3 regions of the Nocardia sp. NPDC050793 genome follow, and region 3 is predicted to be linked to each of the others. Evidence: riboswitches for the same ligand, from Rfam matches in the RefSeq annotation. Region 3 holds a riboswitch; each other region holds the start of a gene.
The links. A riboswitch is a leader RNA that binds a small molecule or an ion and turns the genes downstream of it on or off. The one in region 3 is predicted to bind S-adenosylmethionine.
Positions count from the first base shown of each region.

Region 1: another riboswitch for S-adenosylmethionine. It lies ahead of AB0H50_RS32090 (bifunctional o-acetylhomoserine/o-acetylserine sulfhydrylase); the one in region 3 lies ahead of AB0H50_RS34405 (aminotransferase class V-fold PLP-dependent enzyme).
Region 2: another riboswitch for S-adenosylmethionine. It lies ahead of AB0H50_RS06565 (rhodanese-like domain-containing protein); the one in region 3 lies ahead of AB0H50_RS34405 (aminotransferase class V-fold PLP-dependent enzyme).

Region 1 is NZ_JBFAHG010000013.1:94,573-104,690, reverse strand. It holds gene AB0H50_RS32100 (DUF3017 domain-containing protein) at 19-264, shown strand; gene AB0H50_RS32095 (homoserine O-acetyltransferase) at 408-1,511, opposite strand; gene AB0H50_RS32090 (bifunctional o-acetylhomoserine/o-acetylserine sulfhydrylase) at 1,559-2,887, opposite strand; SAM riboswitch class IV at 2,973-3,083, opposite strand; gene AB0H50_RS32085 (TetR family transcriptional regulator) at 3,136-3,891, opposite strand; gene AB0H50_RS32080 (MFS transporter) at 4,027-5,520, shown strand; gene AB0H50_RS32075 (NADP-dependent isocitrate dehydrogenase) at 5,882-7,099, shown strand; gene AB0H50_RS32070 (NAD(P)-binding domain-containing protein) at 7,403-8,290, opposite strand; gene AB0H50_RS32065 (helix-turn-helix domain-containing protein) at 8,488-9,483, shown strand; gene AB0H50_RS32060 (hypothetical protein) at 9,554-9,814, opposite strand.
Region 2 is NZ_JBFAHG010000002.1:222,128-232,245, forward strand. It holds gene fgd (glucose-6-phosphate dehydrogenase (coenzyme-F420)) at 1-548, shown strand, start outside; gene AB0H50_RS06540 (class I SAM-dependent methyltransferase) at 620-1,273, opposite strand; gene AB0H50_RS06545 (glycosyltransferase 87 family protein) at 1,428-2,717, opposite strand; gene AB0H50_RS06550 (amidohydrolase family protein) at 2,998-3,867, opposite strand; gene AB0H50_RS06555 (FAD-dependent oxidoreductase) at 4,082-5,437, opposite strand; gene AB0H50_RS06560 (hypothetical protein) at 5,924-6,373, shown strand; SAM riboswitch class IV at 6,409-6,523, shown strand; gene AB0H50_RS06565 (rhodanese-like domain-containing protein) at 6,539-6,955, shown strand; gene AB0H50_RS06570 (O-succinylhomoserine sulfhydrylase) at 6,952-8,166, shown strand; gene AB0H50_RS06575 (hypothetical protein) at 8,305-9,252, opposite strand; gene AB0H50_RS06580 (DUF456 domain-containing protein) at 9,405-9,887, opposite strand.
Region 3 is NZ_JBFAHG010000018.1:34,453-44,570, reverse strand. It holds gene AB0H50_RS34415 (Pls/PosA family non-ribosomal peptide synthetase) at 1-3,684, opposite strand, end outside; gene AB0H50_RS34410 (LysE family translocator) at 3,833-4,480, opposite strand; SAM riboswitch class IV at 4,581-4,694, shown strand; gene AB0H50_RS34405 (aminotransferase class V-fold PLP-dependent enzyme) at 4,740-6,062, shown strand; gene AB0H50_RS34400 (Uma2 family endonuclease) at 6,144-6,743, shown strand; gene AB0H50_RS34395 (flavin reductase family protein) at 6,749-7,216, opposite strand; gene AB0H50_RS34390 (YbaK/EbsC family protein) at 7,400-7,876, opposite strand; gene AB0H50_RS34385 (2-oxo-4-hydroxy-4-carboxy-5-ureidoimidazoline decarboxylase) at 7,993-8,322, opposite strand; gene AB0H50_RS34380 (crotonase/enoyl-CoA hydratase family protein) at 8,523-9,344, shown strand; gene AB0H50_RS34375 (MarR family transcriptional regulator) at 9,439-9,942, shown strand; gene AB0H50_RS34370 (MDR family MFS transporter) at 9,939-10,118, shown strand, end outside.

The DNA of each region.
Region 1 (10,118 bases), on a different contig from region 3:
CTGCGCTGTCACCTGCCGATGGTGGCCGTGGCGCTGGTCGTTCTGGTCGCGGTGGTGTTCGTGGCCTCGGATCGCTGGCGTCGCGGCGCGTTGTTCTTCGGCGGTGCGACGCTGCTGGCCGCGACCTTCCGTCTGTGCCTGCCGTCCACGCGGGTGGGCCTGCTCGCGGTGCGCAGCAAGCCGTTCGACGTCGGCGCGCTGAGCCTGCTCGGCTCCGCCATCGTCTTCCTGGCCGCCACCATCAACACCCTCGGCGTCGGCTGATCCCACAGAGCATTTCGACGCCGCACAGCGCCACTGCCTGTGCTGACTGTGGGCCGGCGAAACGAGGCATGCGAAAGTTGCTGCCTCCCATCTGGTCTCGTGCGGCGAGAGTGTGTTCTGATCCCTGCGGCCGGAGACTGTGTCTACCGGTTCTCGCGCGCCAGGCGCATGGTCTCGATGAGCAGCTTGGAAACGGCCGCGGCCTCGGTGAGGAATCCGTCGTGGCCGTCGCGGGAATGCACTACTTCCAGTCGATCGCAACCGGGTAGTGCGTCGGCCAGTTCCTGCTGGGTGCGCAGCGGATACAGTCGGTCGGAGTCGACGCCACCCACCACGCAGGGCACCGGCGTCGCGGCGAGCGTCGCGTCGATTCCGCCGCGTCCGCGACCGACATCGTGCCGGTTCATCGCCTCGGTGAGCAGCACGTAGGTGGCGGGATCGAAACGCTTGCAGAGCTTTTCGGCCTGGTGGTCCAGGTAGCTCTGCACCGCGTAGCGGCCGCCGCGCCACGGGTCCTCCGAGCCCTGCGCCCGGTTCTCGAAGCGGTGGTCGAGTTCGCCGTCGGTGCGGTAGGTCAGGTGCGCGATGCGGCGGGCGATGCCCATGCCGGTCATCGGCGCGCGGCCGGTGTCGTGGTAGTCGCCGCCCCGCCAGTCCGGGTCGGCCTTGATGGCCGCGATCTGGGTGGTCTGGGTGCCGATCTGGTCGGCGGTGGCGCGAGCGCCGACGGCGAGCACCAGCGCGGCGGCCACCCGCTCGGGCGCGCCGATCATCCACTCCAGCACCCGCATGCCGCCCATCGAACCGCCGACCACCGCGGCGAGCCGCTCGATGCCGAGCAGATCCAGCAGCGCGGCCTCGGCGGTCACCTGATCGCGGATGGAGATCTCCGGGAAACGCGAGCCCCACGGCTTGCCGTCGGGCGCGGTCGAGGACGGTCCGGTGCTGCCTTTACAGCCGCCGAGCACATTGGTCGCGATGACACACCATTCGTCGGTGTCCACCGGCGCGCCGGGCCCGACCATGCCCTCCCACCAGCCGGGCTGCGAGTGCACGTCGTCGGGCGTGCCGACGACGTGCGAGTCACCGGTCAGAGCGTGCTCGACGAGCACCACATTGTCCAGGGCGGGGGACAGTTCGCCCCACCGCTGCACCGCGAGGTGCACGTCCGGGATCACCGCGCCGCTTTCCAGCCGCACGTCCCCGATCGCGATCACGCCCGGCCGTCCGTCCGGCGGCGGCAGCATGTCGACTCCGGACACCGGGCGGGCGGGGCTCTGATCGGTGCTCACGGTCACGTCGTCGCCGCCGTGAATCCGGCGCGCAGATCGGCCAGAATATCGTCGATTCCCTCGATGCCCACGGCGAGACGAACCAGTCCCGGGGTGACGCCGGAAGCCAGTTGCTGCTCGGGCGTCAGCTGGGAGTGTGTGGTCGAGGCCGGGTGAATCACGAGGGAGCGCACATCCCCGATGTTGGCCACGTGGCTGTGCAGGACCAATGCGTCCACGAACTTCTTGCCCGCGTCGACGCCGCCGCGCAGTTCGAAGGAGACGATCGCGCCGGTCCCTTTCGGCGCCAGCCGCTTCGCCCGCTCGTGCCATGGCGAGTCGGGCAGTCCCGCGTAGAAGACCGCTTCGACGGCGGGGTGCTCCGCCAGGAATTCGGCGACCGCTTGCGCGTTGGCGACGTGGCGCTCGACACGCAGGCTGAGCGTCTCGATGCCCTGCGCGATGAGGAAGGCGTTGAACGGAGAGACCGCCGCGCCCAGATCGCGGAGCAATTGCACGCGGGCCTTCAGTGCATACGCGGGTGCGCCGAGATCGGCGAAGACCGCGCCGTTGTAGCTGGGGTCCGGGGTGGTGAAACCGGGAAAGCGGGACTCGCCCTTGTCGTCGCGCACCGTCCAGTCGAAGGCGCCGCCGTCCACGATGACGCCCGCGACGGCCGTGCCGTGCCCGCCCAGGTACTTGGTGGCCGAGTGCACCACGATGTCGGCGCCGTGCGAGAGCGGCTGGATCAGGTACGGGGTCGCGACCGTGTTGTCCACGATGAGCGGGATCCCGGCGGCATGCGCGACCTCGGCGATGCCGGGGATGTCGAACACGGCGCTGCTCGGGTTGGCGATGGTCTCGCCGAAGAACGCCTTCGTGTTGGGCTGGATCGCGGCGCGCCACTGCTCGAGATCGTCCGGGTCGTCGACGAACGAGACCTCGATGCCGAGCTTGGGCAACGAGTAGCGGAAGAGGTTGTAGGTGCCGCCGTAGAGGTGCGGGCTGGACACGATGTGGTCGCCCGCGGAAGCCAAGTTCAGGATCGCGTAGGTCTCGGCGGCCTGGCCAGAGGACAGCAGCAGCGCCGCGACGCCGCCTTCCAGGGCGGCGATGCGCTGCTCGACCACGTCCTGGGTCGGGTTCATGATCCGGGTGTAGATGTTGCCCGGTTCGGCGAGCCCGAACAGCGCGGCGGCGTGGTCGGTGTCGCGGAAAGCGTAGGAAGTGGTCTGGTAGATCGGCAGCGCGCGGGCGCCGGTGCTCTGATCGGGCGCTTGGCCCGCATGGATCTGCTTGGTCTCGAAGGACCACAGGGCAGGATCGAACTCGGCCGCGACGGGGTCGGTCATGTCATGCTCCACAAGAGTTGTTCGCCGGAACCAATAAATCGGGAATGCGGTCTATCCACAACAACACATTTCCGGGAACCTCCTGACAGCGCGCTTGCCCTCGACCTTCGAGGGCCCGGTCATCACCCGGAGCACCCCACCGCTGCTGGAGGGTTGCCGACCAGCGAGCCGGGGCTTCGCGCTGGCACTCATGACCTGACGGACATGGTAGCTGGCGGGCGGTCAATGACCGAAATTCGTTGCCGATCTCACTCCGGTGATTCGGCAGGCGGTTCCGCGCAGACCCGCATGAACTCCGCGTACGCGTCGAGCAGGGTCGCCCGCGACGCGCGCACCGCGTCGGCCGGATCGCCGTCCATGATCAGCTCGCCGTGCGCGTCCATCGCCAAATGGCACAGCATCTGCCAGGTGGAGACGATCAGCCGGACGGGCAGCGCCCCTTGTGTGGTGTCGAGGCGCTCGGCAAGCACCGCGGTGATGGCGTCGGATTTGTTGTCGGCGAACTCCAGCGCGCGGCTGTTGACCGAAGGGCAGTCGCGCGCGATCCGCTGCATCTGCTGAAACCTGCGGAACGAGACCGGCGAGTTCTCGGTTGCCGCGTCATCGATCACCCGCAGGTAGGCATTGCACAGTGCGCGCAGCTCGTTGCCGCCGCACGGCTCTTCTCGCAACTTGTTGGCAACCATCTCACCGAAGTCGAGGACGGGAGCGAGGACGATGTCCTCCTTCGTCTCGAAGTAGCGGTTCACGGTGCGCGGCGAGACATCGGCCGCGTTCGCGATCTGCTCGACCGTCGTCGCGTCGAAGCCCTGGGCGTCGCAGAGTTCGAGCGCGATGTTCGTGATCCGCATCCTGGTCTGCTGCTTCTTGCGCTCGCGCAGGCCGATCGGGCGTTCGCGCATCGCGGTCTCGGCGCAGTCTCGGTTCGCGGGCGCGGCGTTGTCCCCGGTCACGGCGCGATGATCGGCCGTGGTCGGGCTCGTCGGCGTCGGTGAGTCGAGCATCTCCCCACTGTAACGCAGATCCCACATCAACTGTCAGATCCAGGCAAATGTCTGACTGCGACATTTTTCTATTGACGCCAAATGTCGCGCGATGACAGGATTGCTCCACGCCACTTCCGAGGATGAGGAGACAAAGTGAGCGAGACTTCGACAGCCGTGCACGTGCCGGAGGACCGGCGCGACTCGGCCCGCTGGCTGGCATTGGGGGTGATCGGTCTAGCCCAGCTGATGGTGGTCCTCGACGCGACCATCGTGACGATCGCGCTGCCGTTCGCGCAGCGCGACCTGGGCATCAGTGAGGGCGACAAGCAGTGGGCCCTCACCGCATACACGCTGATCTTCGGCGGACTGCTGCTGCTCGGCGGCCGGCTGGCCGACTATCTCGGCCGCCGCCGGATCTTCCTGGTCGGCCTGATCGGTTTCGCGGGTGCGTCGGCGCTCGCGGGTCTGGCGCAGAACGGCGTCCAGCTCTTCGCGGGCCGCGGACTGCAGGGCGCCTTTGCCGCGCTGCTCGCGCCCGCCGCGCTCGCACTCGTCTCGGTGACCTTCACCGAGGCGAAGGAGCGGGCTCGCGCCTTCGCGGTGTTCGCGGGCATCTCCGCAGGCGGCGCGGCCATCGGGCTGATCGCGGGCGGTGCGCTCACCGAATACGCGTCCTGGCGGTGGACCCTGCTGGTCAACACTCCGATCGCGATTATCGCGCTGGTCGGCGCGCTCGCGTTCGTGATCAAGGACGTGCCCGTCGCGCGGACCGGCGGCTACGACGTGCCCGGCGCCGTCACGGTGACGGCAGGTCTGATCGCCATCGTGTACGGATTCAGCCGCGCCGCCGAGCACGGCTGGACCTCGGGCGGCACCCTCGGGCTGCTCGTGGCCGGGCTCGCCCTGCTGATCGCGTTCGTCGCGATCGAGCGTCGTTCGTCGAATCCGCTGTTGCCGCTGCGCATTCCGGGCGAGACCAATCGCGGCGGCGCGCTGCTCGCCGCGTTGCTCATCCCCATCGCGATGTTCGCGATGTTCCTGTTCCTGAGCTTCTACTTCCAGGTCACGCTCGGCTACTCGCCGCTGAAGGCCGGTGTCGCGTTCCTGCCGTTCCCCGCGGGCATCGCGATCTCCGCGGGCGTCACCAGCGCGCTGCTGCCGAAGCTCGGACCGCGGCCGCTGATGGCGGCAGGCGCCGCGCTCGGCGTGGTCGGCCTGATCTGGCTCGCACAGCTGAGCTACGGCGACAGCTATGCCGCGGGCGTGCTGCCCGCCCAGGTGCTGATCGCGCTCGGCATGGGACCGCTGTTCGTCGGCATGCAGGCGGTCGCGCTGCACAAGGTCGACGAGGCCGACGCCGGTGTCGCCAGCGCGTTGCTCAACGCGGCCCAGCAGGTCGGCGGCGCGGTGGGCACCGCGCTGCTCACCACGATCTCGGTGCAGGCGGCGAAGGACTACTTCGCCGACAACCCGGCCGTCGACAACCTGGCCGCCCGCGCCGCCATCCACAGCTACGACATCGCGTTCTACGTCGGCGCCGGCTTCTTCCTCGCCGCGATCCCGGTGATCGCGCTGATGATCAAGGCCGGACCGGAGAACTTCGCCGAGGACGCGGAGGAGGGCGCTCGCATCCCGATCGCGGTCTGATTCGGACCGGGCATGGCCCGCGCATCGCTTCCTCGGGATCCGGTGCGCGGGCCGTGCCGCATCCGGCGGTCGTCCGGCTTCCGCCCAGGTCGGAGGGCTCGATCACCCCGAGATGACATGATGGAGAAAGTGGTTGGGGTCACATGCGGGCTACTCGTCGGTAACCCGTCACGGAGTCCGCACAGTGGCCCCTCCCCGCGCGGTGAGATCGTCGGCAGCAGTACGCTTGTCTTGCTTGCACCACTTGTCCCGCAAACAACGCGGTACATATACGTTGTCTGTTGAACAGCTGGGGTCCGCTCACAAGCGTGTTCGCCTGGCCGTGCAATAAGGGCACCATCCTAGGAGGACACGAAGATCCATGTCCAAGATCAAGGTTGAAGGCACCGTCGTAGAACTCGACGGTGATGAGATGACCCGGATCATCTGGCAGTTCATCAAGGACAAGCTGATCCACCCGTACCTCGATGTGAACCTCGAGTACTACGACCTGGGCATCGAATACCGGGACAAGACAGACGACCAGGTCACCATCGACGCGGCCAATGCGATCAAGCAGCACGGCGTCGGCGTGAAGTGCGCCACCATCACGCCGGACGAGGCCAGGGTCGAGGAGTTCGGCCTCAAGAAGATGTGGCGCTCGCCCAACGGCACGATCCGCAACATCCTCGGCGGCACCATCTTCCGCGCGCCGATCATCATCTCCAACGTTCCGCGACTGGTTCCGGGTTGGACCAAGCCGATCATCATCGGCCGTCACGCCTTCGGCGACCAGTACCGCGCCACCGACTTCAAGGTCTTCCAGGGCGGCACCGTCACCCTCACCTTCACCCCGGACGACGGCAGCGAGCCGATCGTGCACGAGGTCGTGAAGATGCCGGAGGACGGCGGCGTCGTCATGGGCATGTACAACTTCAAGAAGTCCATCGAGGATTTCGCGCGGGCGTCGTTCAACTACGGCCTGCAGCAGAACTACCCGGTGTACATGTCGACGAAGAACACGATCCTGAAGGCCTACGACGGCATGTTCAAGGACACCTTCCAGGAGATCTTCGACACCGAGTTCAAGAGCCAGTTCGACGCGGCGGGCCTGACCTATGAGCACCGTCTCATCGACGACATGGTCGCCTCCTCCATGAAGTGGGAGGGCGGCTACGTCTGGGCCTGCAAGAACTACGACGGCGACGTGCAGTCCGACACCGTGGCCCAGGGCTTCGGTTCGCTGGGTCTGATGACCTCGGTGCTGCTCACCCCGGACGGCAAGACCTGTGAGGCCGAGGCGGCACACGGCACCGTCACCCGGCACTACCGCCAGCACCAGCAGGGCAAGCCGACCTCGACCAACCCGATCGCGTCGATCTTCGCCTGGACCCGCGGCCTCGAGCATCGCGGCAAGCTGGACAACACCCCCGAGGTGATCGGCTTCGCGCAGACCCTCGAGGATGTCGTCATCAAGACCGTCGAGGGCGGCCAGATGACCAAGGACCTCGCGCTGCTCGTCGGCGGCGACCAGGGTTACCTGACCACCGAGGAGTTCCTCGGCGCGCTCGACGCGAATCTGGCTCGCGCACTGCGCTGAGTGTATTCGAGACCGAGTGCATTCAAGACCGAGTGCACTCGAGGCTGAGCCCATTCAGGGCTGAGTCCATTGCACCGGGGCCGGGCGCGATCCGTCCGACCCCGACCGGCGCTGGGACATCCCAGCGCCGGGTTGAACCGGGCACCCGCCCACCTCGCGGTGGAACGGGTGCCCGACGTGTCTCCGGAAGCAGATCAGCGGAATCCGACGACGACGGCGCGGCCTTTGTGGGCGCGGCGAAGCCGGAAGCGCTGTGCGTGCCGGTCGAGCGCCGTTGTGCCGCAGTTCATTCGGGCGCCGCTGTCAGCGGCCGGAGGGCACCGTTGCGTCGAGCAGTCCGGCGAATGCCCTGGTGAAACTGGCGGTTCCGTGCCCGCGTTCGACCTCGGCGTCGAACAGCCGCTGCAGCGGATCGAGCAGATCCGTTGGCACGCCCTGATTTCGGCTGGTGGCGCGGATGTCGGCGAGCCCCGTCGCGTTGACCGCGAGATCGGAGAAGTTCACCGGGAACTCCCGCGAGTCGATCTCGGCGGCCAGTGTCGGCAGCATGTCGAGCAGCGAGCGCAACCAGGGCACCAGGAACGCGTCGGTGAAATCCACCGCGGAGACCTGCTCGGTGTGCACCATCGCCGTCGCCTGGAAGAACCCGCCGAACAGGCCGTACATCCCGCCGAGCACCGCCATGTCGTGCAGCGCCGCGAGGCCCGCGTCGGTCCCCACGTACTTCGTCGCGCCCAGTTCCCTTACGACGTCCGCGAATTCGGCCTCCGCGTCGGCCGCGCCGCTGTAGACGAGCAGCGTATCGGGTGTGCCCAGCGTCTGCGGGACGCCGAAGATGCCGCCGTCCAGCAAGCGCGCGCCGTGCTCGGCGAGCCGGTCGGCCAGCTCGCGCGCGGTGTCGGGCCGTCCGGTGGCGACGTTCAGTACCGTGCGTCCGTTCAGCGCCTCGCCCAGCGGGGTCAGTTGGTCCCCGGCGGCCGCGGTGTCGGCGAGCACCGTGACGATCAGTTCGCCCGCCGCGACCGCGTCCACGACGTTGTCGGCGCGCCGTGCGCCCAGTTCGTCGAGGTGAATCGCCTTGCCCGGCGTGCGATTCCACACCGTGGTCGGGTATCCGTTGCGCAGGAAGACCTCGGCGATCGCCGTGCCCATCCGTCCGAGACCCAGCACGGTGACCGATGCCTTGCTCATGATTCCTCCGTCGTGTCGTTCTGTCGGGTGGGCGCCCGCCGACCAGTCTTCGCGCTCGGGCCGCCGAGGTGTGAGTGGCAGAACTGACGCCGATCGAACTATTCCTGCCATACACTCGGAGGCGTGAGCGAACGCAGTGAGCGAATCATGTGCCAGCGCGCAGGCACGCCAGAACCGAGCGTCAGCGGGGCGCAGGCATGAGCGGTCGAACTGTCGCCATGGCTATTGCCCCCGGCGCGCTGCACCCCTGGGATCTGTACGAATTAGGCGTCGTCGCATCGATTTTCGGCACACCGCAGCCGGATCTGGCCGACCCCTGGTACGAGCTGAAGGTGTGCTCGATAGCGCCGGACCAGCAGATTCAGCCGATCGGCTTCGGCGCCTTTCTGCGCGCCGAGCACGGCCTCGACGACCTGCTCACCGCCGACACCGTGATAGTTCCCTCGGTGGCCCACGAGTGCGTCACTGCCGAACGCGAACTGCCACCCGAACTGCTCGACGCGCTGGCGGCCGCGCATCGCGGTGGCGCGCGCATGGTCGCGCTCTGCGACGGCACTTTCGCGCTCGCGGCGGCGGGGCTGCTGGACGGGCGGCGCGTCACCGCGCACTGGGCGCACGCCGAGATGCTGGCGAAGCGCTTCCCGAACATCGAGGTCGACGACTCGGTGCTCTACGTCGACGACGGCGACGTGCTCACCAGCGCGGGCGTGACGGCGGCGGTGGATCTGTGCCTGCACCTGGTGCGGCGCGATCTGGGCGCCGAGGTGGCCAACCAGCTGGCGCGCCGCATGGTCGTCCCACCGCATCGGTCCGGTGGTCAGGCGCAGTACGTCGATCGGACCGTGCCAGCGCGCCCGGCCGACGACCTGGGCGTGGTGCTGCAGTGGGCCGTCGAGCACCTCGACGAGCCGCTGACCGTCGACACTCTGGCGGCCAGAGCCAACATGAGCCCGCGCACCTTCCATCGCCGCCTGCACCGTTCCACCGGCGCGACCCCGATGCAGTGGCTGCTGAACCAGCGACTCGCGCACGCCCAGTCGTTGCTGGAGACCACGGATTTCAACATCGAGCGGATCAGCCGCCTGTCCGGCCTGGGAACCGCGACCAACCTGCGCCGCCATTTCGGGTCCGTGGTCGGCGTGACGCCCGCCGAGTACCGGCGGACCTTCGCGCGCCGGGAGCCGATCGCCTGACTCCATCCCCATGACGACAGCGGTGCCAGTGCGGCGCGGCCGCACTGGCACGGTGATCAGTAGTAGTAGATCAGTAGTAGTAGTAATTGCCGTAGTCGTCGTAGTTCTCGGGCGCCGAGACAGGAGTGAGGTCGATCTGGCGGCCCGGGGTCAGATCCCGCTGCCCGCCGCACACCAGGTTGGGCCAGGAACAGGTCGGCACGTTGGGGTCCTGCTCGGCCTGAGCGACGCCGGCCGTCACCAGGCCCGCGCCCAGCAGTGCGGGTGCGGCGGCGAGCGTCAGGGCGCGGGCGAACCGAGCGCGGCGAGTCGAGCGTTGGTTGGTGGTCATAGGCGGTGCTCCTTCGTGTTCGGCGTGGCGGGACGGTCCCGCTGTCGTGATGACGCTGTCCAGACTGCTCGACACCGGACCACGCCGAAAGGACACCCAGGGTGTGCGGTACTGCCCCCTTGAAGTGGTTCGATCCCACCGAGGTGGCTGCGGCTCAGGCCACCGGCGGTCGGAAACCATCGCCACGCGGCGACAGTCGAAACGCAACCTCACCGGCACTCCGATCACGACGGCTTCGGGGACGATGGGCGTGGGAGTTCGGCCGAGCACGGCGAATGCCGGAATGCCGAGTGAGCTGGACGAA
Region 2 (10,118 bases), on a different contig from region 3:
ACCGGACGGTCGGCGCGTCCATCTACGACGTGCCCGAAGGCGGCATCCCGATCTACATCGCCGCGGGCGGACCGCTGGTCGCGCGCTACGCGGGCCGCGCGGGTGACGGCTTCATCTGCACCTCGGGCAAGGGCATGGACCTCTACACCGAGAAGCTGATGCCCGCGGTGGCGGAGGGCGCGGCCAAGGCGGACCGCACCGTCGACGACATCGACAGGATGATCGAGATCAAGATCTCCTACGACACCGATCCCGAACTGGCGCAGGAGAACACGCGCTTCTGGGCGCCGCTCTCGCTGACCGCCGAGCAGAAGCACAGCATCACCGACCCGATCGAAATGGAAGCCGCCGCCGACGCGCTGCCCATCGAGCAGATCGCCAAGCGCTGGATCGTCGCCAGCGACCCCGACGAGGCGGTCGCCCAGATCCAGCCCTACCTCGACGCGGGCCTCAACCACCTGGTCTTCCACGCTCCCGGCCACGACCAGCGTCGCTTCCTCGACCTCTTCCAGCGCGACCTGGCTCCCCGCCTCCGCAAGCTCGGCTGACCCTCGCAGACTTTCCACACGCTTCGCAGGGGCCGCAACCTCTGCGAAGCGTGTGAAGTCTCTGCGAAGACCTACTTCGGCTGGGTGTGCGGCTTTTCGCATACCAGTAGGTGGAACTGCATGCGGCCGTTGCTGATACGGCGGTCCTCTCGGAGTACGAGGCCTGCGGCCTGCAGGTGTTCGACGATTTCGGCGATCGGCCGCAACCGGAATCGGTTCTCGGTGAACGGCATTCGGGCCATATCGGCGGGATCGCCGACGCCGAGCACCACCCGGCCCGATGGGCGCAGCACCCGCGCGAGCTCGGCGAACGCTGCGCCGAGGTCATCGATGAAGTAGACGGTGTTGGTGCTGATCGCCGCGTCCAGCGAGGCCGTGGCCAAGGGCATTTCGTGCATGGCCCCGGCGTGGAGCACGAGTCGACCCGCGGCGATTTCGGCGCGGTACCGCTTGCCCGCCTGGTCGAGCATGGTCGGCGCGATCTCCAAGCCGTGCACGGTGCCCGTCTCGCCGACCGCGGCCAGCAACTCGTCGAGGCCGATCCCGCCACCGAAACCGACATCTGCCACCGTCGCGCCCGCACCCGCTTCCGTGGCAGCGACGGCGGCGGCCACGGTTGTGTAGTTGCCGCGGTTGAGAATTCGACCGACCACGCGTCCGGCTATCCCATGCGGCCGTCCCAACTGCGAGGCGACCGAGTCCCACAAACGATCTGCAATCCGCATGCCGACCATCATCGCCACCGACCGCGCGGAACGGAACACCAACGCGCAACCTGGTCCCCGCCTCGGCAAGCTCGGCTGACCCTCGCAGACCTTCCACACGCTTCGCAGGGGCCGCAACCTCTGCGAAGCGTGTGAAGCCTCTGTGAGGACCCATCTACTCCGCGGCGGACCGGGCGAGGCGGCGGACCATGAGCGCAGCCGCGCCGAGCACCACCAGGTACGCGATGACGTACGCGTTCATCAGCAGCGGCGCGGCGGGCCAGGACGGCGGCAGCAGGAAAACGCCTACGCTGACCCAGGTTTCGCTCCAGCGGTAGGTCCAGCCGCCGATCCACAGGTACAGGACGGCGGCGACGATCCACCAGCGCGGGTTCACCTGCGCCCGGTGCACCAGGTAGACGAGCAGGGGCACGAACCACACCCAGTGGTGCCCCCACGAGAACGGGGAGACCGCGCAAGCGGTCAGGCCGGCGAGGGTGACCGAGAGCAGCCGTTCCCCATGCCGATGCAGGGCGGTGGCGACGACCAGGCCGGCGGCCAGCACCGGCAACGCGAGGAGCAGCCACAGCCACAGCGGCGCGGGCCCGTGCACCAGGTGGGCGAGGACGCCGCGCAGGGATTGGTTGGCGGGGTGGGTGTCCGGGGCGATGCGCTCGGACTGGAAGAAGGTCGTCGTCCAGTACGTGCTGGAATCGGCGGGCAGCACGAACCAGGTCAGCACGATGGAGGCGACGAAGGTCAGCGCCGCCGTGCCCGCCGAACGCCATTGCCGCGACGCGAGCAACTGGACGACGAAATAGAGCGGCACGAGTTTGATGCCCGCGGCGATGCCGACGCCGATGCCGCGCAGTCTCGGTAGACGCACGAAGGCCGTCGAAAACCCGCGCACGTCCGGCGCGGAGGCGGAGGTACCCCCGCGTTCCTCGCGCGAGAAATCCCAGAGCACCAGCAGCATGAGAATGAGGTTGATCTGCCCGTAGAACAGCGTGGTGCGGACCGGTTCGATGAAGGTGCAGGTGAGCGCGAGCAGGGCGCTCCCCGCGGCCAGTCGCCCGGAGAACCGGTAGCCGAGCAGCCGCCAGCTCATCATGATGCAGCCGAACAGCACGCCGAGGTTGAGCGTCAGCCAGATGGAGCTGAGGTATTGCCAAGGTATGAGGTTGGTCGGCAGGAAGACGATCGCCGAGAACGGGGTGTAGGTGTAGAGCAGCCCGCGGAGGGTGGGCTCGGTGTAGAGGGGCTGGTCGTGCAGGATGCGCGAGGCACCATCCCGATAGACGTGCACGTCGAGCCCGCCCACCAGGATGCCCGCCTTGTCCAGCCACGGATCGACGGTGGTGAAGATCAGCGTCACCGCGGCGATCGCGCAGGCGAGCAGGAGAAGCAGCGTCGCGTTGGTCGGCGATGCGATGCGCGGAGTCGACGGCGTGACCCGGGTGTTCACGCAGGCGGACCCGCGCACGGCGCCCGGTCTTCGAGCTGCCCGAGACGATGGAAAACGCCTGCGCACAGCCGTGTTCGAGCCGTGTCGAGGCAACCGATCGATGCCTGCGTCGGGATGGTCCTCCGTGTCGACGGAGGCTTCACAGCGACTTTCGTTACCGAGCCTCATCGACTTCGACCATAACCGCCGCCGTCCGGCCGGTGGCGGCCGAGTCGACGGGCATCGCCTGCGCGGCAGCGAATTCGAGCTTCGGACCGCGCCGATCAGCTGCGCCGCAGACTCATTCGATCGCGGGGAACGGAATCGTATCCGCCGGTTCGATTCTCGGCAGTTCGTCTCGGCGCAGCGGGAGGGTCGGCTGCTCCGTGCGGTGCAGCGGCAGCGTCGGGGCGGGGTCGTCCGCCTGACGCTCCCTGGCCGGGAGGTGGTAGAACGCGCGGGCGTTGTCCTCCAGGACCGCGTACATGTCGACGCCGACCACGTCGCAGATCAGGTCGACATCCGCGTCCCTGAACGGCCGTCCCGCCCGGGTGCCTGGCAGGTCGGTGCCGAACATCAGCGCCTGCGGGTTCACGGCGTGGATGCGGCGCACGGTGTCGGCGACGTTCATCGCGACCCGTCCGAAACCGGTGGCCTTCACGTGGGCGCCGCGGTCGACGAGATCGAGCAGGTACGGCAGGCCCTCGTCGGACATCCCGAGATGGTCGACCGACAGTGCCGGCAGCTTCGAGATCACCGGTTGCAGCGACGCCAGCATCTGACCGTCCATGTACAGCTCGACATGCCAGCCTGCGAGCTCGTGGGCGCGCAGCGCCTGCAATGTCATCTGGGTGATGTCGGCGGCGGCACGCTTGAGATTGAAGCGCAGCGCGCGCACACCGACGCGGTCGAGTTCGAGGATCTCCTCGTCGGAGGCGTCCAGGTCGAGCCTGGTCACGCCGACCCATCCTTCGCCGAGCTCGGCAAGCGCCGCTTTCAGATAGGTCTGATCGGTCCCCTGGAACGACGCGCTGACCACGGCCCCGCCGCCGATGTCGAAGCGGGACATCCGCTTTCGATAGTCGGCAATGGTGTACGGGTCGGGCAGGTAGCCCTCGTTCTCGATCAGCGGAAACCGCGGATCGATGATGTGGACATGGGCATCGAACACTTGTACAGAATGCCAGGGGCGGGTGAACCTTTCCATGGGGAGGTTCTCTGGATGGGTACCTCCAACGGGAAAGACCGGGCTGCTCGTGCACGCTCTACGCACAGGTTCACCAGCCAGGGGCGGTGAACCTGTGCGTAGACGGCGCACAGACAACCCGGTCTCATCCGTTGGCAGGTGCACAAGCGGAGAACTACACCTCAGCAGGTAAACCTGCTCACACCTTGTGCGGCTCGCTGGCGCGGAGCATGTCCTCGCGCTCGACGACCTTGACCCGCTCGCGGCCCTCGGGCTCGCCCAGTGCGCGCTCGTGGGCATCGAGGCGGTACCAGCCCGCCCAGGTGGTGAACGGGATGCCCTTGCCCTCGAGGAATTCGAGGACGGCCTGCGGGTCCGGGTTCTCGGCCGGGGCGAAGCCGGGGGCGTCGTCCAGCAGGCAGGCGATGGTCTCGTTGGCGTCGCCCTTGGTGTGGCCGATCAGGCCGACCGGGCCGCGCTTGATCCAGCCGGTGACGTAGGTGGCGGGCAGGTAGCGCGCCGGGCCGTCCGCGTTCTCGTCGGCGATGACGCGGCCCGCTTCGTTGGGCACGGTGCCCGCCTGGTCGTCGAACGGCAGCTGGTTGATGTTCTGCGACAGGTAGCCGACGGCGCGGTAGATCGCCTGCACGTCCCAGTCCTTGAACACCCCGGTGCCCTTGACGTTGCCGGTGCCGTCCAGCTGGGTGCGCTCGGTACGCAAACCGACGACCTTGCCGTTCTCGTCACCGAGCACCTCGGCCGGGGACTCGAAGAAGTGCAGGAACAGCTTGTGCGGGCGGTTGCCCTGATCGCGGATGGCCCACTGCTCGAGGGTGTTGGCGACCATGTCGACCTGCTTGGAGTGGCGGCGCGCGGCCTCCGAACCCTCGTCGTAGTCGATGTCCTCGGGATCGACGATGACCTCGATGGTCGGCGAGTGGTCGAGTTCGCGCAGCTCCAGCGGGGTGAACTTGGCCTGCGCCGGGCCGCGGCGGCCGAACACGTGCACCTCGACGGCCTTGTTGGCCTTGAGTCCGTTGTAGACGTTCGGCGGGATCTCCGTCGGCAGCAGCTCGTCACCGGTCTTGGCCAGCACCCGCGCCACGTCCAGCGCCACGTTGCCCACGCCGAGTACCGCGACCTTCTCCGCGTCCAGCGGCCACGAGCGCGGCACGTCCGGGTGCCCGTCGTACCAGGACACGAAGTCCGCCGCACCGTAGGAGCCGTCCAGATCGATGCCCGGGATCGGCAGCGCGCGGTCGGCGTTGGCGCCGGTGGAGAAGATCACCGCGTCGTAGAAACGACGCAGGTCGTCGAGGGTGATGTCGGTGCCGTAGTCGATGTTGCCGAGCAGGCGCACCTGCTCCTTGTCGAGCACCTTGTGCAGGGCGGTGATGATGCCCTTGATTCGCGGATGGTCCGGAGCCACGCCGTAGCGGATCAGCCCGAACGGAGCGGGCATACGCTCGTACAGGTCGATGCTCACGTCGGCATCGGACTTCATCAACGCGTCGGCGGCGTAGATCCCGGCCGGTCCGGCGCCCACGATCGCAATGCGGAGCGGGCGGGTCGCCGCGGTGTCAGCGTCAGGCCCGGAGGAGGCAGCCTGCGTAACCACGGAGGGCCCGGGAACACCGCTCGTTGATGCTGCACTCTGTTCGGTCATCTCTTACGCGCACCCTTATGGTCGAAACGTTCAATGGCGTCCGTCTTAGCTTAGGCTAAGTTGACGGACCGCTTGTTTGCACCCTGCGCCACGAGCGCTGGTGATGCTGGCTCGTGGCTCCACGGTCCCCAGGTCGCTACGACGGTGCACTGCCATATGGCTACGGCAGCAGATCTCAATCTCGCGATTCTATCGGTGCCGCCCGTGATCACCCGCGCCGGTGCGGCGAACCGGCTGGCTGCCCACCTGCGCGAGCGTCGTACCGGTTCGCCCCCTTCTCCACCATAGCGGCGTCGTTCGGGCCGGTACGGGGTCCGCGCGGCCAATGACGGGGCCGGGCGTCGGATACCCGCGCCGACCAGGGATGATCGATCCATGACCGAGCAGCATTCCCCCGACGAAAGCGAACCGATCGTCGTCGATCAGACCGACAAGCGTTCCATCGCGCCGTTCCTGGGCGCGGCCGTGTTCGCCGTCGTCGTGCTGGTGGCCATCGGGCTCGGCGGAGTGCTCTCGCCCGCTGAGAAAAATGTCACAGAGGCCGAGAAGATCGCGAGCGCGGTCGGCAATTTCGTCGAGGGCGCCAACAACACCGACATGGTGCCGCCACCCGGTACGGGCTGCCCCGATTTCGACCCGGCCAAGTCGCCGTTGGCCGGGCAGGAAGGCGTCGGCAAGACAATCGAACTCATCGCCGTCACCGATCAGACCATGAACGGCGATCGGGCCAAGGCCACGGTGACCACGAAGGTCGACGGCAAGGAGCACACCGCGACCTGGAACCTCACCAGGTCGGACGGCAAATGGCTGGTCTGCAATGTTTGACACGGTGACCTCGGTGCAGGCAATCTCAGTCACTAGGTCATGAGAACCAGCGCCAAGCCCCGGCTGGCTGGTCGGCAACCCTCCTCCGCGGTGGGGTGCTCCGGGTGACGACCTGGCCGCGCACCGAACCTGGTGCGGCAAGTGCGGATTCACAGGAGGTTCCAGATGAGTTATGCCGGTGACATCACCCCGCAGCAGGCGTGGGAGGTGTTGCGCGACAACCCCGCCGCCGTCCTGGTGGACGTGCGCACCGAGGCGGAGTGGCGCTTCGTCGGAGTGCCCGACACCAGTTCGATCGAGCGGCCCACCGTGCTGATCGAATGGGTGGACGGCACCGGCGCGCGCAACCCGGAGTTCACCGAGCAGCTGAGCAAGGCGCTGGAGGGCCGCGACCCGGAGGCGCCCGTCGTCTTCTTGTGTCGCTCCGGCCAGCGTTCGGCGCACGCGGCCACCGTCGCCACCCAGCTCGGCATCGGACCGTCCTACAACGTCATCGAGGGCTTCGAGGGCTCGCTCGACACGTCCGGACATCGCGGCGCGACCGGCTGGCGCGCCACCGGCTTGCCCTGGCGGCAGTCGTGATCACCGGCGGCGCATTCGACAAGCCGCTGCCCGAAGGCGTCGGCCCCGCCACCCTCGGCGTACGCGGCGGCCTGCGCCGCTCCGGCTTCGAGGAGACCTCCGAGGCGCTTTATCTCACCTCCGGTTTCGTCTACGAAAGCGCGGAGGCGGCCGAGGCGGCGTTCACCGGCGAGGTGGAGCACTTCGTCTACTCCCGCTACGGCAACCCGACCGTTGCCATGTTCGAGGAGCGGATCCGTCTGATCGACGGCGCCGAGGCGGCGTTCGCGACCGCCAGCGGCATGTCGGCGGTGTTCACCGCGCTCGGCGCGCTGCTCGGCGCCGGTGATCGGCTGGTGGCCGCGCGCAGCCTGTTCGGCTCCTGCTTCGTGGTGTGCAACGAGATCCTGCCGCGCTGGGGCGTGGAGACCGTGTTCGTCGACGGTGACGACCTCGACCAGTGGGAGCAGGCGCTGTCGGTGCCGACCACCGCGGTGTTCTTCGAGACGCCGGCCAACCCCATGCAGACCCTGGTCGACGTGCGCCGGGTCACCGAGCTCGCGCACGCCGCGGGCGCGAAAGTGGTGCTGGACAACGTCTTCGCCACTCCGCTGCTGCAGAAGGGCTTCGAACTCGGCGCGGACGTCATCGTGTACTCGGGCACCAAGCACATCGACGGCCAGGGCCGCGTCCTCGGCGGCGCGATCCTCGGCTCGCAGGAGTACATCGACGGACCGGTGAAGACACTCATGCGCCACACCGGCCCCGCGCTCAGCCCGTTCAACGCGTGGACCCTGCTCAAGGGTCTGGAGACGATGCCGCTGCGGGTGCGCCACAGCACCGAGTCGGCGCTGCGGATCGCGCGCTTCCTGGAGTCCAACAAATCGGTCAGCTGGGTGAAATACCCCTTCCTGGAATCGCATCCGCAGTACGACCTGGCGCGCGGCCAGATGTCGGGCGGCGGCACAGTGGTCACCTTCGAGCTGAACGCGCCCGCCGACGAGGGCAAGAAGCGCGCCTTCGAGGTGCTGAACCGGTTGCGCGTCATCGACATCTCCAACAACCTCGGCGACGCCAAGACCCTCATCACCCACCCGGCCACCACCACCCATCGCGCCATGGGCCCGGAGGGCCGCGCCACCATCGGCCTCTCCGACGGCGTGGTCCGCATCTCCGTCGGCCTCGAGGACGTCGAAGACCTCCTCGCCGACCTCGACCACGCCCTGAGCTAGGGGCCTCGCGCACGCCGCCCAGCGCCGACAAACGCTGGGCGGCTCTTGCTTTCGTGCCGACAACTTGCTGCCACACACCCTGCGTACGCCTCACATAGCCAGCGCCTATGTGAGGCGTGTGCAAGGTGTGTGGCGACATCAGATTCGCTCGCTTGGCACCCAGGTGCCGAGAAGGTGGGCGGGGTTGCCGATCGTCGCGGCGCGCCTGAGGCGGCCCAGCCAGGGAGCAGGGGTGTCCAGGTCGCTCCATGTCCAGCGGACGACGAGCCAGCCGAAAGCACGCAACTCGTCTTCGCGGGCCTTCTCGGCGACGACGACTTCTTCCGCCGTGCGCGAGCCGCGCAGGGCCGCGCCGTATTTCATCAAGCCATCGAATTCGCCGATCACGCCGAGGGCGGGAAAGAGGAAGTCGACGCGTCCGATGAATCGCCCGCTCGGGGATTCGAGGACGGCTTGCGGTTCCGGACGAGGCAGGCCCGCGACATCCAGGACGACGCGGCTGCGTGACTCGCCCGCGCTTTCGGAGCGACCGTCCAAGAACTCGACGACCCGACGTGCGGCGGGTGCCCCCGGGCGCCCTGCCGCGCGGGCGAGTTGGCCGGATAGTTCGGCGCGCGTGGTCTTTCCGAGCCGTAGTGCGCTGTCGCCGATGACTACCGCCTGTTCGAACGGGACAGTGCGAGCCAGGTCGATGACGGTTCTGGCCGCGCTGGTCACCCGCAGTCCGTCGATTCGCACCACCTCGTCCGGCTCGATGCGCGTCGCATGCACCGTGACCCGACGGGTAACGCGGCCGCCCGTGGACCGATCGCGCGTCAGATGGACTTGGCCCATCGGGACGTTCCAGTGCGTCAATCCGTGCGCGACCGAAGCCGACACGTGGCTCACCACCGCCTCGTGACTCGCGCCCGCCGCGACGGCTCGAGTCAGCACCAAGTGGCGCTCTTCGAGGCACAGACCCTCGGTCTGCTTCGCCTGGATATACGCGCCGCGGTGCACCCTCCGCCATTTTGGTCCGTGCAGTTCCCGATCGGTGAACCCCGCTGCCACCGCACGACATCGGGAAACAGGGAAGGGTGCGTCCATGGCTCGATCCTGCACCCTTCGCGCACGTGTCCTCCCCTGATCCACTAGCACCTGTGGACAACTCCCGCCTGGGGATAACCTGGGCGCCACATACTTTTCATACGCCTCACACAGGCACTGGCTATGCGAGGCGTATGTGGGATGTGTGGGAACTACGCGATGAAGGCGCCGGTGATCCAGGTGGCGGTGGCGAGGAGGGCGCCGAGGAGTTCGATCAGCATGGAGAGGCCTACGCCCTTGAGGGCGTGTTTGGTTGCCTGCCAGGCGGGTTGGTTGCGGCCGAGGCGTTGGAGTTCGGAGAGGTATACGCCGAGGACGAAACCGACGAACAGGCCGACGACCGGGATGACGAAGAAACCGATGATGCCGAGCACCGCGCCGAGGAGCAGGGCTCGGTTGGAGACGCCCGCGTCCTTCATCTTGCGACCGGGCCAGGTGTACTTGATGATCCCGGAGAGCACCAGGAAGACCGTGCTGATCGCGAAAACGGTCCATGCCGTCGCGCCGCCGGTCATGATCGCCCAGGCAAGGATGGCGCCGAAGACCAGGATCACGCCGGGCAGGATCGGGATGATGATGCCGAGCAGTCCGACCAGGATCAGGAGGCCGATGACGACCTCGCCCCACACGCTCATGCCCGCGCCTCGCTGGTGCCCGACTTCGGCACGTGCCTGACCCGCTGACCCATGATTCGCTCGCTCACCGCTTGGTTCCCTCCCGTTTCCGCGCATTGGCACGCTGCTGGGATTCTCGCCTACCGGGCCGTCCGGTGCACGACGGAGGGTTCCGATAGAAAGTGGCGGCGTTATTGTCATACTGTCAATACATCCGCGGGCGATGCCCGGGGGACCGCACCGCCGGGCGGT
Region 3 (10,118 bases):
TGTCACCAAATCCGCCTCAGGTAACCAGTAGGACTCGCACCATACCCCGCGACCGATGCGCGCGCCGAGTGCGCGAAGCCAGAGATTCAGCACCGGCGTTCCGGTCGCGGCGCGGGCGAACCACGGCGCGGCGACCATCTCCACGAACGTGTCCGAGACCTCGTTGCGCCACACGAACGAGCTCCACAGCGGGTGCTCCTCGGCCCGGATCCGACCGACCAGCAACCACTTCGCGGCCACGGCGCTGCCGCAGGCCACCGCGCCCGCGACCAACAGCACGATGCCGCTGAGAAGGGCGGTGGGCAGATGACCGATCCGCTGCGCCAGCCAGGCCAGCGCGAAGAGCACGCCGAGCCCGATGGCGAAGGTGACCAGCACCGGGATCAGCCTGCAAGTCTCCACGATGGCCCTGGCGACGCGCAGCCGTCGCGACGGATCGAAGGTGCGGCGGGTGTCGGCGGTTTCGGAGGCGCGGCGCAGCCGCACCGGCGGACTTCCGAGCCACGAGGAGCCCGCCTTGGCTTTGGACGGCGCGGCCGAGAGCACGGCGACAAGTCCGTTCTTCGGCACCCTTCGGCCCGGCGCGGTCATGCCCGAGTTGCCGAGGAAGGCGCGCTTGCCGACCTTGGCCTCGCCGATGCGCAGCCAGCCGCCGCCGAGTTCGTAGCTCGCGATCATGGTGTCGTCGGCGAGGAAGGCGCCGTCGGCGACCGTGGTGAACTTCGGCAGCAGCAGCACGGTCGACGCCTCGACGTGCTTGCCGACCTTCGCGCCGAGCAGCCGCAGCCAGAGCGGCGTCAACAGGCTGGCGTAGAGCGGGAACAGGAAGGTGCGGGCCGAGTCGAGCAACCGTTCGGTGGCCCAGGCCTGCCAGCCGACGCGGCTGCGCACCGGGTGGTAGCCCTCGGTCAGCCCGATGGCCAACAGGCGAACCAGAACGATGGTCGCCGCGGCGTACACGCCGAGCGTGACCAGCACGGCCACCGGCAGCATCGCGAAGGCGCGCACCAAACCGTCGGTGAGCGTGGCGGTATCCCGCACCCACCAGGCCAGGAACACGCCGCCCGCGCCGAGGCCGAGGATCGGGAGGGATGCGAGCGCAATCGAGGTGATGCCGAAGATGGCGACCCAGTGCGGTGCGCGCGCCGGCGTGTGCGAGGGCCAGCGGTGCCGCGCGCGGCCGACCTTGACCGCGGGGGAGCCCGCCCATTCCTGTTCGGCCTTGACTTTGCCGGATACCGCCGACCCGGGCGCGACCTCGGCGTTCTTGCCGATTTTCGTGCCGGGCAACAGGATCGAGCGTGCGCCGATCACCGCGCCGGGCCCGATGACGATCGGACCGATGTGCACGAGATCGCCGTCGATCCAGTAGCCGGAGAGGTCGACCTCGGGTTCCACGCTGCACCCGTCGCCGAGTTCGAGCATCCCGGTCACCGGCGGCAGCGTGTGCAGGTCGACGCCGTTGCCGATGCGCGCACCGAGCGCCCGCGCGAAGGGCACCATCCACGGTGCGCCGGACAGGTTCTCGGCGCCGCTCGCCTCGGACAGCCGCACCGCCGCCCACAGCCGCAGGTGCACCGAGCCGCCGCGCGGATAGCTGCCGGGCACGATGCCGTGCAGCAGGACGCGCGATCCCGCCACGCACAGCGCCATCCGGCCGGGCGGGGTGATGAACAGCAGGAACGCGATCAGCGCCCACCACCAGGACAGCCGGGGCAGCCAGGGCAGCGATCCCGACCACGCCGCGATATTGCCGACGATGGCCAACCAGGTCAGCCACTGCAATCCGGTCAGAGTGGTCAGCGGCACCGTGGCGAGCACCTGCACCCACTGCGCGATGCGCGGGGTGGGGCGCACCGTGCGTTCCTCGACCGCGGCGGCAGGGGCGCTGGCGTCGAGCAGCTCGGCCAGCGCGCCCAGGCGTGGGTGGTCGTAGAGATCGGCGACGGCGATGCGCGGATACCGCTCGCGCAGCGCGGTGACCAGCTGGGCGGCGGCGAGGGAGCCGCCGCCGAGGTCGAAGAAATCGGTGTCGGGGCCGGTGGCCTCGGCGCCGAGGATGGCGTCCCACAGTCCGGCGACCCAGCGCGCGGTGGGGGAGAGACCGTCGCCGTCGGAGTCGGTGGACTCGGCTTTGGGCAGCGGCCACGGGAGCGCGTCGCGATCGACCTTGCCCGACGTGCGGGTCGGCAGTTCCCCGACTACCGCGAGGCGCGGCACCAGCGGTGCCGGTAGCTGGTCGGCGAGCAGCTCGCGGGCGGCGTGCACATCGAAATCGGCGTCCGGTCCGGTGAGATAGCCGACCAGGATCTTGTTGCCCGCCTTGGTGGTTCGGATCGCGGCGGCGGCGCCGGTGACGCCGGGCAGATGCTGGAGCGCGTTGTCGATCTCACCGAGTTCGATGCGGCGGCCGCCGAGCTTGATCTGGTCGTCGGCGCGGCCGAGGAAGACGAGCCCGGCGCTCTCGTTGCGGACCAGATCGCCGCTGCGATAGGCGCGTTCCCAGCCGAGGGTGGCGAGCGGCGCGTATTTCTCGGCGTCCTTGGCCGGATCGAGATAGCGGCCGAGACCGACGCCGCCGATGACGAGTTCGCCGGATTCGCCCTCTTCGACGGGGTTGCCCTTGGCGTCGACCACGGCCAGATCCCAGCCGTCCAAGGGCAGGCCGATGCGGATCGGCGGCTCGCCGGTGAGCAGGGCCGCGCACGCCACGACGGTCGCCTCGGTGGGGCCGTAGGTGTTCCACACCTCGCGCGTCGAATCCCCGCTGCCCGCAAGGCGTTCGGCGAGCTCCGGCGGCACCGCCTCGCCGCCGAAGATCAGCAGCCGGACCGGTTCCAGCGCCTCGGCGGGCCAGGTGGCGGCCAGCGTCGGCACCGTCGAGACGATGCTGATCTCGCGGCGAACCAGCCAGGGGCCGAGATCGGCGCCGGTGCGCACCAGCGCGCGCGGTGCAGGCACCAGGCACGCGCCGTGCCGCCAGGCCAGCCACATCTCCTCGCAGGAGGCGTCGAAGGCGACCGAAAGACCGGCTAGCACCCGGTCGCCGGGACCGATCGGCGCGTCCCGCAGGAAAAGTCGCGCTTCGGCGTCGACGAAGGCGGCGGCGCTGCGGTGGGTGATCGCGACGCCCTTCGGGGTACCGGTGGAGCCGGATGTGAAGATGATCCACGCGTCGTCTTCGGGGCCGGGCGGCGCGGATCGGCTTGCGGTGGTGGATGTTTCGGTGCGGGGGTGAATGCCGTCGGCGGTGGCGACGGCGCTGACTTTCGCCTCGCCGAAGACCAGCCGGGCCCGCTCGTCGGGATCGTCGGCGTCGACGGGGACGTACGCCGCGCCCGCCCACAGCACGGCCAGAATCGTGACGTAGAGATCGCTGCTGCCCGACGGCATTCGGACGCCGACCCGGTCGCCCGCCCGCACGCCCGCCGCGACCAGCTCGGCGGCGCGGGCCTCGATCGCGGCGAGCAGTTCGCGATACGTGATGAGGATCTCGCCGTCATCGAGTGCGTGCGCGTCGGGATGGGCCCGCGCGGTCGCCGTCAGGATGTCGACGAGAGTCCGTGGCGGGGGTGCCGCCGCGCCGCGCAGCAGGGGGTCGGACAGCGCTTGCCCGGTCGTCGGGCTCTCGCCCACCGCGGTTTCTACCTGCGGCTGGAGCATCACGTCCGACCCACCTCTCATAGCCCTGCCTTGCGTTTCCCGACCGTTGTTTCACAGAAGGGTTACCGATTGGCAAACGCCACGGTGACCAACCGACCACGGTACCCGCGGTATCGGTGAATCTCCTGGCGTGGCAGCGGCGTGCGGTGTGACTTCGATCGGCGCGTTGTCAGGCCGCCGACGCCGCGGTCCCGAGACCGAGCGCGGTGAGGATCCCTGCGCTGGCTTGCTCGAGCCGATCGCGGACTTTCGGGCTGCGCAAGAACGCCACCGCGCGGGAGGCGAGCAAGGCGAGCAGGATCATTTCGACGGCGGCGACGGTGCATTCGACCGCACCGAGCGCGAGGGTGTTCAGGAACGTGACTTCGGTCATGAACTGCGGCAGCACGGCCAGGTAGAACAGACCGACCTTGGGATTGAAAAGACACGAGACGACGCCGGCCGTGAACGCCGAGCGAACCGTGGGCGCACCGGCTTTCGCGTCGCCTGCCCGCGTGCCGGAATCGAGCACGGCATCGGAGTGCGTCCGTCGCTTGCGCAACTCAACCAGCGAGCGAATGCCCAAGTACACCAAGTAGATTCCGCCGACGACCTTCAGCGCGCGATACGCCGTCGCGGACTGCTCCAACAGCGCGGCGACACCCGCGGCCACCATTACCGCCCACACCAGGCCGCCGAGCGCCGAACCCACCGCCGCGGCGATGCCGGGGCGGGCGTCCACGATCGAAAAGCGCAGTACCAGAAACGAATCCGGCCCCGGCGTGAGTGACAGCAGGACGCACAGGCCGATGAAGCCGATCAGCAGGGAGGACGTCACCCGTCGAGTGGAACGCAGTTCACCTCGCGGCGCAACCGGCTTTCGGGCCGCGGAATCCGGCGGTTGACAGAGCGGCGGGCGGTCTGTCAGTCTCGGGACAGGTCATGAGTGCCAGCGTCAAGCCCCGGCTAGCTGGTCGGCAACCCTCCTCCGCGGTGGGGTGCTCCGGGTGACGACCTGGCCGCCGTCCGTTCGGACGCGGCAAGCGCGGACTCGCCGAATCTCCGGTTGCGAGTCCCTGAGCCGATGGGATTGCGTGATGATTGCTGTCGTGGACCAGACCTGTGCTGCCCTCGCCCGGGTATCGGGTGACGATCTGCCCGTGCCGCTCGTCCAGGGCGGAACCCGCACTTACGCGAACTTCGACTACGCCGCGAGCGCGCCCGCGCTGGCGGAGGTCATCGACCGGATTCAGCGGCTGCTGCCGTACTACGCCAGCGTGCATCGCGGTGCGGGCTATGCCTCGCGCATCTCCACCGAGTGCTACGAGGCCGCGCGCGGTTCGGTCGCCCGTTTCCTCGATGCCGCCGACGATCAGGTGGTGGTGTTCACCCGCAACACCACCGACTCGCTGAACCTGCTCGCCGCGTGTGTCCCCGGCGACACGGTGGTGCTCGACATCGAGCATCACGCCAATTTCCTGCCATGGACGCGCAACGGTCGTCGCCGCGTGGTGCGCGCCGCCGATACCGTCGCCGAGACCATCCGGTTGCTGGTGGCCGAGCTGTGCAGCAAGCCCGCCGCGCTGCTCGCGGTCACCGGGGCCTCGAACGTCACCGGCGAGGTGCTGCCGCTGGAGCGGCTCGCCGAGATCGCGCACCAGTGCGGCGCGCGCATTCTGGTCGACGCGGCCCAGCTCGCGCCGCACCGGCGAATCAGCCTGCGTGAGAAGGGGATCGACTACCTCGCGTTCTCGGGTCACAAGCTGTACGCACCGTTCGGCGCGGGCGTGCTCGTCGGCCGCCGCGACTGGCTCGACCGGGCCGAGCCCTATCTTGCCGGCGGCGGCGCGGTTCGCTCGGTGAGCGCCGAGGAAACCGAATGGGCGCCCGCGCCGCAACGCCATGAGGCGGGTTCGCCCAACGTGCTCGGCGTGGCCGCGCTCGCCGCCGCCTGCGACGCGCTCGCCGCGATCGACCCCGATGCGTTGATCGCCCACGAGCGCCTGCTCGCCGACCGCCTGCGCGACGGACTGTGCGCCATCCCCGGCGTCGAGACGCTGCGCATCTGGTCCGACAGCCCCGACTCGGTCGGCATCGTGGCCTTCACCGTCGCCGGCTTCGCACCCGGTCACGTCGCCGCCTACCTCTCGGCGGAACACGCCATCGGCGTCCGTGACGGCCGCTTCTGCGCGCACCCGCTGCTCGCCCGCCTCGGCCTCGACGGCGCGCTGCGCGCCAGCATCGGAGTCGCCACCACCTCCGCCGACGTCGACCGCCTCGTCGCCGCCGTGGCCACCCTCGTCCACCACGGCCCCTCCTGGAACTACGCCCAGACCGACGGCCTCTGGAACCCCACCCCCGAAACCCGGGCCTTCACCGCCGACCCCGCCACCGGCGCCGCCCCCTGCCTGATCGCCTAGGGCGCTGGGCGTCGCGGCCCGTTCGGAGCGGTCTCGGCGGGATAGTATCGGCGAGACCGTTTCCCGATCCGAGGTGGACCGATGAGCATTCTGCCTGCGTGGGCAACCGATCCGGGTGCGTTGCTCATCACGGAGGCGGACTACGACACGCTGCCGGAGGACGTGCAGCGGCAGATCGAAGTCGTCGACGGTCACGTCATCTTCTGCCGCAGTGGCAGTTTCCAGCACAACAATGTGGCCCGGCGGCTGGCCAATGCTTTGGAGCAGGCGCGTCCGGCCGAGCCGTGCACCGGTGTCGTCACAGATTTCGAGATGCACTACGTCAACGGCAGGCCGGGCAGCCCGGGGTTCTCCTTCCGCAGGCCCGATGTGGTGCTGCACCGGTGCGTCGAGGAGGACCGCAAGCTCACCACTGCCGATGCACTGCTGGTCGTCGAGGTCGTGTCGCCGGGCTCGGAGTACACCGACACCGTCGACAAGCGGGCCGAGTACGCGCACGAGGGGATTCCCCTCTACCTGGTGGTTCACCTCGACGCCGACGGGCGCGTGAAGATCGTTCAGGAGTATCGGCTGGACTGGGCGAGTCGCACTTATCGGCTCGCCGAAACGCACCAAGACGCACTGCGACTCACGGGCCCGTTCCCCATGGACGTCGCGTTCAAGGAGCTGGACGGCGCTTGAGTCGCTCAGTCCTCCAAGGAGGACGGGCGGTGGTAGCGGCCGTTGTAGTAGAGCAGGGGTGCGGCGGCGGGCTTTTCGTCGGTGTTGTCGTGGACGCGAGTGGCCAGGCCGACGACGAAGGTGTGGTCGCCGATGGGGATGAGCTGCTGGACCACGGCGCGGATCCAGATCGGGGTGCCGTGCAGGACGGGTTCGCCGGTGTCCAGGGTTGTCCACAGGGAGCGGTCGGTGAAGCGTTCCTCGGCGGTGCGGGCGAAGCGCTTGGCGATGTGCTGCTGGTGTTCGCCGAGGAAGTGGATGACCACGGAGTCGGCGTCGAGCATCGCGGCCATGCTGGACGAGATGTGCGCGATGTTGAACGACACCAGCGGCGGTTCCAGCGAAAGCGAGGCGAACGAGGTGGCGGTGAAGCCGACCGGCCCCTTCGGGGAGCAGAGCGTGACCACGGTGACGCCCGCCGGATAGTGGCGCATGGACGCGCGGTACTGCTCGGCGGTGATTCCGCTCAGATCGTCGGGAATCCGGATGCCGGTATGCGGGGGCGGTGCTTCGGTCACATGACGAAGCTACGCCCGATCCGCGTGCGCCGGGCCGGGCAATTGTTGTTCGATTGCCGTTCGCCCCGGAAATCCGCAGGTCGCGAGAGGATGTGAGATTCAGTCCACATCGATGGGCAGCCCGGCCGTGATCCGGACCAGCTCGCGGAAGGACGTGCGGAACAGCGTGTTCGGATGTCCGCCCGCCGCCCACACCTCCGGGTGTCTGGCCAGCGCGTTGTCGACCCAGGTCGGTAGGTTGGTGGGATGTCCGACCGGCGCGACGCCGCCGAGCGGCTGACCGGTCACCTCGCGCACCAGGTCGGCGGGCGCGCGGGTGAGCGTGCCTTCCAGCCGCGCGCCGGTCTGCGCCAGATCCACCTGGTGCGCGCCGGAGACCAGCAACAGCACCGGGTCGTCATCGAGCAGGAACACCAGCGATTTGATGATCGCGCCCACCTCGACTCCGAGGGCGCGCGCCGCGTCGGCGGCGGTGGGGGTGGGTGTCGGCTGGCTGAGGATGACGCCGTGATGGCCGCGCGCGATCAGTGTGTCCGCGACTCGGCAGGCGACCGGAGGTAGCTGGGCCCTGCTCATGAATCCAGAGTAGGCGGACCGGCGCGTCCGTTCCGGCCATGCGCGAATTCTCGGCGGAGTTCGCCCGGCTCGGCCCGGCGAACGATTGCGGGCGGTACGCGGGACGGGCGTGTCGCTCAGTACTCCGGATAGCCCTCGGCCGGTCCGAGCATCGTGGTGATCCGCTCCCTCGTGATCCGCGCCAGCTCGCTGACGCATCGTGGATCACCGCACGAAATCCCTTCGTGGACAACGGCGTCCAGCGCCCGATCCAGATCGGCGGGGGAGAGCGCGAGCAGCTCGACGTCGGCCTTGGCCAGCAGCGCGTCCCGATCCGGATAAGGCCGCGCGTCCGCGAGGGTGACCGCCCAGGTGACGTTGCCGCAGCATTCGAACATGGCGTGTACGGCGCGACCGTGCGACAGGGTGTTGAAGCGGTCGAGGCCGATTCCGTGATGCATCAGCATGATTGCCTCCCAACCCGGTGCGTTGGTTTGCTGACGGGACAATGATCCGCCTCCTCCAGAGGTGGGAACCAGTGCGATGCAGATGTTTTGCACAGGATTAACAGACCGCGCCGAGCCGCTGACGGACCGCGCCCTGTCCCGTTCCGCTGCCGCCGCGGATCCGCCGGACCGGCCGGGTGCGGAGCGTATACGCTGTACAAATGACTGATTGGCAGGCTTTCACCGTCGAGACCAAGGACCACGTCGCGCAGGTGACGCTGACCGGTCCCGGCAAGGGCAATGCGATGGGCCCGGATTTCTGGCGGGAACTTCCCGAGATCTTCCGCGGGCTCGACGCGGATCCGGAGGTGCGCGCCGTTGTGCTCACCGGCTCGGGCAAGCACTTCTCCTACGGACTGGACCTGCCCGCCATGGCGGGCACCTTCGGTCCGCTGATGGCCGACAAGGCGCTGGCCGCCCCGCGCACCGACTTCCTGAAGGAGATCCGGCTGATGCAGGCTTCGGTCACCGCTGTGGCCGAGTGCACCAAGCCGGTCATCGCGGCGATCTCCGGCTGGTGCATCGGCGGTGGCCTCGACCTGATCGCGGCCGTCGACATCCGCCTGGCCAGCGCGGACGCCAAGTTCAGCCTGCGTGAGGCCAAGGTCGCGATCGTCGCCGACATCGGTTCGCTGCACCGGCTGCCCGGCATCATCGGCGAGGGGCACCTGCGCGAACTGGCCTACACCGGCAAGGACATCGACGCCGCGCGCGCCGAGAAGATCGGCCTGGTCAACGACGTGTACCAGGACCAGGAGGCGGTGCTGGACGCGGCGCACGCCATGGCGCGCGAGATCGCCACCAACCCGCCGCTGGTGGTGCAGGGCGTGAAGGACGTGCTCGACCAGAAGCGCGCCTCGGAGGTGGCCGAGGGTCTGCGCTACGTGTCGGCGTGGAACGCGGCCTTCCTGCCTTCCGAGGATCTGACCGAGGCCATCCAGGCCGTCTTCGAGAAGCGCGCTCCGCAGTTCAAGGGTCGCTGAAGCGGTTCCGACATTTCGTTTGCCCCGACCGTCCACGCACCGACATACTTGCGATGAACAACTAATTGATTGACGCAAGTAAAGGTGGCGGTGCGTGGACACGGACGACCTGTCGATCGACACCATCGCGGTGCAACTCACCCGGCTCCAACGCATCCGGGATCGGACCGCCCTGCAGATCCGTACCAAGGACGGTGTCGACCCGGCCGTGTTCGCGGTGCTGTTCCGGCTGCTCTGCGACGGCCCGATGCGCTCGGGCGCGCTGGCCGAGGCGGTGTACTCGGACGCGTCGACGGTCAGCCGTCAGGTCGCCCAGCTGGTCGAGCGGGAGCTGGTGCGCAGGACGGCCGACCCGGCCGACGGACGCGCCACGGTGCTCGAGGTGACCGAGCGCGGCCGCGAGGTCGCCGAGCAGATTCGCAGGCGCCGCCACGACAACCTCACCCGTGTGATGGCCGAATGGACGCCGGAGAATCGGGTGCTGTTCGCGGGCCTGCTGTCCCAGTTCGTCGACGATTTCGAACGCGCGAGGTCCGCGATGGTCGCGAGCCTCCCGCACGCGGGCGCGAAGGCCGGTGGGACGGGGAGCGATTCGTGACAGCGCCGACCGCCGTGGCTTCGCCCACTGGTTTCAGTCACCGGCAGATCCTCACCATTCTCAGCGGGCTCATGCTCGGCATGCTGCTCGCCTCGCTGGACCAGACCATCGTCTCGACCGCGATCCGCACCATCGCCGACGACCTCGACGGCTATTCGCTGCAGGCATGGGCCACC